Regions from separate parts of the Pseudarthrobacter sp. NIBRBAC000502770 genome, predicted to be linked through region 1. Evidence: riboswitches for the same ligand, from Rfam matches in the RefSeq annotation. Region 1 holds a riboswitch; each other region holds the start of a gene.

Evidence for each region. A riboswitch is a leader RNA that binds a small molecule or an ion and turns the genes downstream of it on or off. The one in region 1 is predicted to bind thiamine pyrophosphate.
Region 2: it holds a riboswitch for thiamine pyrophosphate, as region 1 does, so the genes downstream of both, thiD (bifunctional hydroxymethylpyrimidine kinase/phosphomethylpyrimidine kinase) here and thiO (glycine oxidase ThiO) in region 1, are expected to answer to the same signal.
Region 3: it holds a riboswitch for thiamine pyrophosphate, as region 1 does, so the genes downstream of both, thiC (phosphomethylpyrimidine synthase ThiC) here and thiO (glycine oxidase ThiO) in region 1, are expected to answer to the same signal.
Region 4: it holds a riboswitch for thiamine pyrophosphate, as region 1 does, so the genes downstream of both, NIBR502770_RS16470 (ECF transporter S component) here and thiO (glycine oxidase ThiO) in region 1, are expected to answer to the same signal.

The regions. Positions count from the first base shown of each region.
Region 1 is NZ_CP041198.1:2,337,719-2,339,912, forward strand. Features, by position in the region: gene thiO (glycine oxidase ThiO) at 1-924, opposite strand, end outside; TPP riboswitch at 917-1,035, opposite strand; gene thiE (thiamine phosphate synthase) at 1,063-1,803, shown strand; partial or broken gene NIBR502770_RS11170 (RNB domain-containing ribonuclease) at 1,843-2,194, shown strand, end outside.
Region 2 is NZ_CP041198.1:1,874,180-1,876,373, reverse strand. Features, by position in the region: gene NIBR502770_RS09030 (Rne/Rng family ribonuclease) at 1-545, shown strand, start outside; TPP riboswitch at 705-802, shown strand; gene thiD (bifunctional hydroxymethylpyrimidine kinase/phosphomethylpyrimidine kinase) at 810-2,194, shown strand, end outside.
Region 3 is NZ_CP041198.1:1,962,395-1,964,588, reverse strand. Features, by position in the region: gene thiC (phosphomethylpyrimidine synthase ThiC) at 1-1,200, opposite strand, end outside; TPP riboswitch at 1,196-1,303, opposite strand; gene NIBR502770_RS09465 (amidohydrolase family protein) at 1,381-2,194, shown strand, end outside.
Region 4 is NZ_CP041198.1:3,441,472-3,443,665, reverse strand. Features, by position in the region: gene NIBR502770_RS16475 (MFS transporter) at 1-930, shown strand, start outside; TPP riboswitch at 1,160-1,300, shown strand; gene NIBR502770_RS16470 (ECF transporter S component) at 1,368-1,991, shown strand; gene NIBR502770_RS16465 (ABC transporter ATP-binding protein) at 1,991-2,194, shown strand, end outside.

The sequences.
Region 1 (2,194 bases):
CAGCGCGTCCTCGCGCTGGGTGGCTCCGATGACCACGGTCCCGTCCTGCCGGGGAACGATATAGACGGGGACACCGTGCACCAGCCCGCGCACCGTGGACGTCACAAGGGGCTGGAGGTGCTGCGGAACGGCGAGGCGGAGGATGTCTCCGTGTACGGGGCGCAGGGGCAGGTCGAGGCCGTCGGGCAGGCCGCCCAGGTCCCCTGCCTGCAGCCCGTTGGCCACGATCGTTTCCGTTGCCAGGACGGTGCCGCCGCCAGCCAGGCTGGCGCCGACGACGCTTCCGCCCTCCCACAGCAGGCCGCCGGCCCGGTCCGGCACGGCATACCCTTCCACTGCCCCTGCCACCGCCAGGCCAGGCTTCCCGCGGACGGCACCGGCGAGGGCCTGCCGGAGGGCAGCCAGCAGGCGGCGGGGATCGACCTGGTGGTCCGCAGGCGTGTCAAGGGCGCAGGCTATCGCGGGGCTGAGGAGTGGCTCGCGTTTGCGGGCGTCCCGTACGGTGAGTGGTTCCACGGCAAGTCCGTTGGCCTGCTGTACGGCGCGGAGGTCCATCAGCGCGCGGCGGTCCGCGGCGTCGGCACCCACGGCGAGTGTCGGCGTCGTCAGGTATCCGGAACCGGAGGTGGCTCCTGCGATGGCTGCGGCGAAACCGGGCCAGCGGGAGGAAGCGTCAAGCATCAGTTCCAGGAGGTCCTCCTCCTGGTAGTGCAGTTCGCTGACGGGGGCCAGCATTCCTGCGGCGGCCCAGCTGGCGCCGCTTCCGGGCGCGTCATCGATCAGGGCCACGGAGCGGCCGGAGCGCTGCGCCTCCCAGGCGATGCCATGGCCCACCACTCCGCCGCCGATGACGGCGACGTCCGCGCGGACCGAGGAACGGGGGGCACTGGACGGCCCGGCACGATGGTCAACGGGGGTGCTCATACGGTTCCTTCCCTACGCCGGCATTAACCGGATCAGGTCAAGCGGTCGGCTCTGACGCCCTCTCAGCCCGGCGCTTTGTGACAGCTGCCGCGGGCTCCCGCAGTACCAGGCCAGTTTAGAGGAACTAGGCTTGCAGGCATGAATGTGTCCGCTTCCTCCCTGCCCGCAGGCCCCCACGCTCCAGCAGCCCCGGCCGGCATAGCCGAAGTTGCCAACGCCGGCCACAACGACGCCCTGAAGGCGGCCCGCCTGTACCTGTGCACCGATGCACGCACTGCGCACGGCGACTTCGCGGAGTTTGTGGACGCCGCGTTTGCCGGCGGCGTGGACATCATCCAGCTGCGGGACAAGACCATCGAGGCCGCCGAGGAACTGGACCTCCTGGCGGCGTTGAAGGAGACCGCGGTACGCCATGGCCGGCTGTGGGCCGTCAATGACCGCGCCGATATTGCCGTGCTGTCCGGGGCACCGGTGTTCCACATCGGCCAAAAGGACCTTCCGCTGGCTGCGGCGCGCACGCTGGTCAACGGCAACGCCGCCATCGGCCTCTCCAGCCACACCACGGGCCAGGTCGACGCCGCCCTCGCTGCAACCGGCGGCCCGTCCGGGCTGGACTACTTCTGCGTTGGGCCGGTATGGGCCACACCCACCAAACCCGGCAGGGCCGCCGTCGGGCCTGAACTGGTGAAGTACGCCGCCGATGCCTCCGGGCAGGCCGGGGATCCGGTGCCGTGGTTTGCCATCGGCGGCATCGACCACGGAAACGTCCGCGAGGTGGTGGCGGCCGGTGCACGCCGGATCGTGGTGGTCCGCGCCATCACCGAGGCCGCCGACCCCGCGGCAGCCGCTGCCTCGCTCCTCGGCGCGCTGGACGGCTGAGACTGCTTAATCCCGGGACTTGGCGCTACGCTGAATTTTGTGTCGCATCATCGGTTGGCCCCTAACGTCCGTGACCACAGGAACGCCTTGGAAGAGGCGCTGGGCCTGCTGCGGACCGAACTTGAGCTGCCCGGGCCGTATCCTGCCGACGCGGTGGAAGACGCCCGGGCCGCCGTCGCGGCGCTGAAGCTGCCGTCCTACGACCTGACCGCCGTCGAGTTCGTGACTATCGATCCGGCGTCCTCCACGGACCTGGACCAGGCAGTCTTCATCGAACCGGACGGCACCGGCTACCGCGTCATGTATGCCATCGCCGACGTCCCCGCATTCGTTGCACCGGGCGGGCCGCTGGACGCCGAGACCCGGCGCCGCGGACAGACGTTCTACGCTC
Region 2 (2,194 bases), 460 kb from region 1:
AGAAGCACGACGCCGATGCCCCGGCACGTCCCGCAGCCGTCCTCACGTTCGGCGGCGAGGAAGTCCCGCTTCCGTTCGTGGAGCACGCCGGGGAACAGCATCCGAAGCCTGCCCTGACGCTGGACCGGCTTGCGGAAGCATTCGCACACCTGGGCCAGCCGGCTTCCCCTGTGGGGGATGCGCCTGCCAATCAGGCAGAGGCTCTGCAGGCAGCAGAAGAGGCAGCACCGGAGCAGCCGGCCGGGGCAGGGGCGGCGGGAGCCCGCGCCGGTGCCGCTCCTGAGGCGTCCCCTGAAAAGGACTATTCGGACCACACGCTGGAGCAGTCCCGGCAGCGCCGGCCCCGGCGCCACCGGGCCGCCAGCCGTGCCCAGGGTGCCGCCAACGAGACCGCCGTCCAGCACCATGAAAACGTCCAGGCTGATGCCGGTGGGCACTCGCACGCAGCGAAGGCCCCCGAACCCGCGAAGGACCAGCCGGAACCGCGGAAGGCGGCCGAGGAACCCATCATCCTCGGCGTCGGGGTGCCTGCCTCGGAACTCTAGGCACAGGAGCTTCCAGCCAGGAATCCCCGTCCTGCGCATCGGTCCACCCGGATTACCGGGGGTACCGTGCGGGGCGGGGATTCCTGCCGTTGCGGGATGGCCCATTTTTGCGGCGGCCGTTGTCACCTTTTTCCCGGGTGCGGCACACGGGCTAGGGTAGGAACCGACACGGGGTGCCGCGCAGCAGGCCGGCTGAGATCCAGACCCGTTGAACCTGTCCGGCTAGTACCGGCGAAGGGATGTCTCTTGTCTTCGACCCTTTCCATGCCCCTGCCAGCTTCCTCCGCCACCAGCACCGGGCTGCCAACCGGCCGGGAAGTCCCGCGGGTCCTGTCCATCGCCGGCTCCGACCCGTCCGGGGGCGCAGGCATCCAGGCCGACCTGAAAAGCATTTCCGCCCACGGCGGTTACGGCATGGCTGCCATCACGGCGCTGACGGCGCAGAACACGTGCGGTGTACAGGCAGTCCACGTTCCTCCCGCAGCCTTCCTGGCACAGCAGCTGGACGCGGTCAGCGATGATATCTCCATTGACGCCGTCAAGATCGGCATGCTGGGGGACGAGGCCGTGATCCGCACTGTCCGGCACTGGCTGGAGAAGGTCCGTCCCGCCGTCGTTGTCCTGGACCCGGTGATGGTGGCCACCAGCGGCGACCGGCTGCTGACAGAGTCCGCCGAGGCCGCCCTCCGGGACCTCTTGCCCCTGGCCCACCTCATTACCCCCAACCTGCCGGAGCTTGCCATGCTGGTGGGCGCGGATCCAGCAGACAGCTGGGCGGCAGCGCTGGAGCAGGGGAGGCGCCTGGCGGATGCCACCGGCGCCACCATCCTTGTCAAGGGCGGGCACCTGGCGGGTGCGGACTGCCCGGATGCGCTGGTCAATACGGCGGGCCTCCTGCCAGGGGAAGTGGTGGAGGTGCAGGGAAACCGCATCGACACGCGCAACAGCCACGGCACCGGCTGTTCCCTGTCCTCCGCGATGGCCACCGTCCAGGCACGCCTTGGCGACTGGGAGGCATCGCTCCGAACGGTCAAGCCATGGCTGGCCGGCGCCCTTGAGAAGGCGGAGCAGCTTGAAGTGGGCCGGGGAAACGGACCCGTGCACCATTTCCACCATGTGCGGCCGGCCCTCGCGGAAGGCGCTTTCGCTGCCCGGCTGTGGACGGAAGCCCAGCATGACCTGGCGGACATCTACGCCCTGGACTTCATCCACGGCCTGGCCGCCGGGGACCTGGCCGAGAAGGACTTCGCCTACTACCTGGCGCAGGATGCCCTGTACCTGAACGGCTACTCCCGGGTCCTTGCCCGGGCGAGTGCCCTGGCCCCGTCAGAAGGGGAGCAGCTGTTCTGGGCCGGATCATCGCAGCAGTGCCTGGAAGTGGAGTCGGAGCTGCACCGCTCGTGGCTCAGCACCCGCCCCGCCCAGGGCGGACTTGGCCCCGTCACCAAGGCCTACGTGGACCACCTCACCGCAGCATCGGCGTCGGGAAGCTACGCCGTCCTGGCCGCCGCCGTCCTCCCCTGCTTCTGGCTTTACGCCGAAGTCGGGGAAAAGCTGCACGCCAGGTTCCTTGCCTCGGGAGAGCCGGGCGGCCACGCCTACGCAGCCTGGCTCCGGACCTACGCGGACGAGGGCTTCGCCGAGGCCAC
Region 3 (2,194 bases), 380 kb from region 1:
CCCCTCCACCATCACCTGCACGTCGTACTCCCAGGCCCGCTGCGTCAGTTCGGCGAGGGTGTCCAGCTCAGCGAACTGCGCGGCGTCGTTGGCGTCCGCCGTCGAACCGGGGCGGAGGCCGTCGCCCAGCGAGAAGGCGACGTCGTATTTGGCGAAGATTTCGCACAGCTCGTCGAAGTGCGTGTACAGGAAGTTCTCCTGGTGGTGGGCCAGGCACCAGCCCGCCATGATGGAGCCGCCCCGCGAGACAATGCCGGTGACGCGGTTGGCGGTGAGCGGGACATAGCGGAGCAGCACGCCCGCGTGGATGGTCATGTAGTCCACACCCTGTTCGCACTGTTCGATCACGGTGTCCCGGAAGATTTCCCAGGTCAGGGCGTTGGCCTCACCGTTGACCTTTTCCAAGGCCTGGTAGATGGGGACGGTTCCAATGGGCACCGGGGAGTTGCGGATGATCCACTCCCGCGTGGTGTGGATGTCATCGCCGGTGGACAAGTCCATGACGGTGTCCGCGCCCCACTGGGTTGCCCACTGCAGCTTGTCCACTTCCTCGGCGATCGAACTCGTCACGGCCGAGTTGCCGATGTTCGCGTTGATCTTCACCAGGAAGGCCTTGCCGATGATCATGGGCTCGGATTCCGGATGGTTGATGTTGTTGGGAATGATGGCGCGGCCGGCAGCCACTTCGCTGCGCACCAATTCCACATCGCAGTTCTCGCGCAGCGCCACGAACCGCATTTCCTGCGTGATGACGCCCTGCCGGGCATAGTGCATCTGCGTCACCGTCCGGCCGTCGACGGCGCGGCGGGGCACGGGCTGCGCGCCCTTCCACTCCGCGGAGGCGGCGCCGCGGCGGACGGCCGAGCGGCCGTCGTCCAGCAGGTTGCGTTCCCTGCCGCTGTAGGCCTCGGTGTCTCCGCGCGCCACGATCCACTCCGCGCGGAAAGGGTCCAGGCCGCGGACGGGGTCGCTTCCCGGCCCCGCCGTCCGGTACGTCCGGAACGGTGCGTTCGGCTGGCCGTTGGGGGACGGCTCAAGGGCAATTTCCGTCACCGGTACCCGGATCCCGGACGCCTCATCCCCGAGGTAGGCGAGGGAATGCGACTTCAACGACTGGGTTTCCGGCGGCATGGACGCGCCGCCGGGCACCCTGTCAGACGGCTGGAGGGCAGGGTTCAACTGGGTGTTTTGCGTACTCAAGGGAATACTCACTTCCTTCGCCGGCATTACCCGGACAGGTTCAACGGTCGCAGGCTGCGTCAGCCCGATCTCAGCCCCTGCAAGGGCACCCGTGTGGTCAGGAACGAAGCTACCACAGGCGCCTGGAGCGGCCTTGTCATAATTGCGGTGCTAGCCTGGCCGGGCATCGAAAGGAGCCCCATGGCAGGCATCATCAACTTCCCCGGCCCCGTCCTGACCGCACCGGACACGGTGCGGCACGGGCTCTGGTCCGTGGACGGCAGGCTTACGTTCAGCCGGCCGGCGGCTGCTCCGGACCGGGTTTTGGATGGCTGGGTGCTGCCGGGCTTCGTGGACGCCCACTGCCACATTGGGCTTGGGGCCACTGGTCCGGTCGAGCCCGCGGCGGCCAGGGACCAGGCGGAGGCGGACCTTAGCGCGGGAACCCTGCTGGTCCGGGACGCGGGCTCGCCGGCAGATACCCGCTGGATGCAGGGCGGAGTGGACTTCCCGGTGCTGATCCGGGCCGGGCGCCATATTGCCCGGACGCGCCGCTACCTGCGGGGCTTCGCCGAGGAAGTGGAACCCGAGGGCCTCGTGGAGGCCGTCCGGAAGCAGGCGCGCGACGGCGACGGCTGGGTCAAGCTCGTGGGGGACTGGATTGACCGGAGCGCCGGCGACCTGTCGCCGTCCTTTCCTGCCGCCGTCGTACGCGATGCCGTCCAGGCGGCACACGACGAAGGTGCCCGGGTAACAGCGCACTGCTTCGCTGAAGACACCCTGGACCAGGTGCTGGACGCGGGCATCGACTGCGTCGAGCACGCTACCGGGCTCCTTCCCCGCCACGTGCCCCGGTTCGTGGAGCAGGGCGTACCGATCGTGCCCACGCTCATCAATATCGCCACCTTCCCCGACATTGCTGCGCAGGCGGAGCCCAAGTTCCCGCGTTATGCCGCCCACATGCGCGTCCTCTGGGAAGGCAGGATGGAGCGGGTGGCGCAAGCCCATGCCGCGG
Region 4 (2,194 bases), 1.1 Mb from region 1:
GCCAAGAAGCGCGGCCGCTTCTTCCTCCTCTACGAGGTGATCTTCCCCGTCGGCCTGATGTTCGCAGGCATCGCCGGATACTTCCTGGTCCCGGTGGTGGGCTGGAAGGCCATGTTCATCGTTGGCATCGTCCCGGCCCTTCTCACCATCCCGATGCGTTGGCTGATGCCCGAATCACCGCGCTGGCTCGCCTCCCGGGGCCACGTCCACAAAGCCGAAACCGTCGTTGCCATGCTCGAAAAGGAAGCGGTCGCGGCAGGGCACACCCTTTCTGAGCCCGTGGTGCGTCCTGTTGACCCGAAAGCCACGGCCCGCACTGATTGGCGCGAACTGTTCTCCGGGATCTACAAGAAGCGCACCTTCATGATCTGGATGCTCTGGATCTGCGTCTACATGGTCAACAACGGCCTGGTCACCTGGCTGCCGACGCTCTACAAGCAAACATTCAACCTGCCCCTGCAAACCAGCCTCGCGTACGGCTGGGTCACCTCCGCCGCCGGCGTCGTGGCATCGGTCCTCTGCGCTCTCCTGATCGACCGCGTCGGCCGCAAACGCTGGTACACCGTCGCGTTCCTGACCGCGACCGTCCCGCTTGTCATCCTCACCGCGCTCGGCGCCGTATCCGCGACCCAGGTGGTGGTGTTCGCCAGCATCGCGTACGCCATCCTGCAGACCGTCTCCTTCTCGCTCTACCTCTACTCCGCCGAGCTCTACCCCACCCGGCTCCGCGCCATCGGCACTGGATTCGGCAGCGCCTGGCTCCGGGCAGGCTCCGCTATCGGACCCATCCTGGTCGGTTGGATCGTCGACAACTACGGCATCAGCCTCGTCTTCACGGTGTTCGCAGCCGTAGCCCTCGTCGGCGGCCTCGTCACCATCTTCTTCGCCATCGAAACCAAGGGCAGGGTCCTCGAAGAGCTCTCTCCCTGAGAACCTCCAAGCCGCCTGCCAGCGGCAGCGGCTCGAACCTTCCTGGGTCCGTGCCGCTGCCATTGGCAGTTAAGGCCGCTTTCCGGCCGGGGCGCGGCGCATCCGGGACCGGGGCCGGTCATATCCGGGTGATTGGCGCCGGCAGCCCGCAATCCAGCCCGGCCAGGTGTAAACTTGACCACGCCCAACCGGGCACAACAACAAGCGTTACCCACACCAAAAGCAACACTAAAAACGACAGGGGAGCGCCGCCGTCGGACAACCTGGCATTAGCCGGGCACCGCAGGTGGGCGCTGAGAGTGCGGACAGCCGCAGACCCTCGAACCTGATCCGGTTAGTACCGGCGCAAGGGAGTCGAGTTCTCAAAGTGTCGCGGTTCCACGGCCACAGGCCGCCGGCCGGGTCCACTTTCCCCTCCTGTTTCCCAGGAGGACCACATGAGTACTGCAGCAATCAAGAAGACCACCAGCAAGTCCTGGCGCGTCGTGGACATCGTCGTCGCCGCGCTGGTGGCCATCGCGGGCGGCGTTATTTTCTGGGCATGGGACCAGGGTGCCGCCGCCCTGTCCGCCCCCATGAACGCAGCCTACCCACCCCTGACCGGCCTGCTCGCCGGGGGCTGGATGATTCCCGGCGTGCTGGGAATGCTGATCATCCGCAAGCCCGGGGCCGCCCTGTTCTGCGAGACCGTCGCCGCCACCGGCGAACTGCTGATGGGTTCCCAGTACGGCGCCTCGGTCCTGTTCTCCGGTTTCATCCAGGGCCTGGGCGCGGAAATCATCTTCGCAATCTTCGTCTACCGCAAGTTCAACCTGCCCGTGTCCCTGCTGGCAGGCGCCGCGGCCGGATTCTTCTGCGGCCTGAACGATTCGTTTGCACCGTGGGGCTGGAACATCGCCTACTCCGGCGCCGACAAGCTGGCCTACATTGTCCTCACCACCATTTCCGGGGCCATCCTTGCGGGTGCCCTGGCCTGGGTTGCCACCCGCGGCCTGGCACGCACCGGGGTGCTGAGCTCCTTCGCGTCCCGCAAGGCCGCAACGGAGCCCGTCTTCTCCTGATGGCACCCTCCCAGGACTCCGGCGCGGTCCGCCCCGCCGCCGTCACCGCCCGTGGCTGGGGCTGGCGGCATGCCGGCAGGGCCAAACCCGCCGTCCACGGCCTTGACCTGGACATCGCCCCCGGGGAGCGGGTGCTCCTGCTCGGCCCCTCCGGCGCAGGGAAGTCCACGCTGCTGCACGCGCTGGCCGGCGTCCTGGGAGAC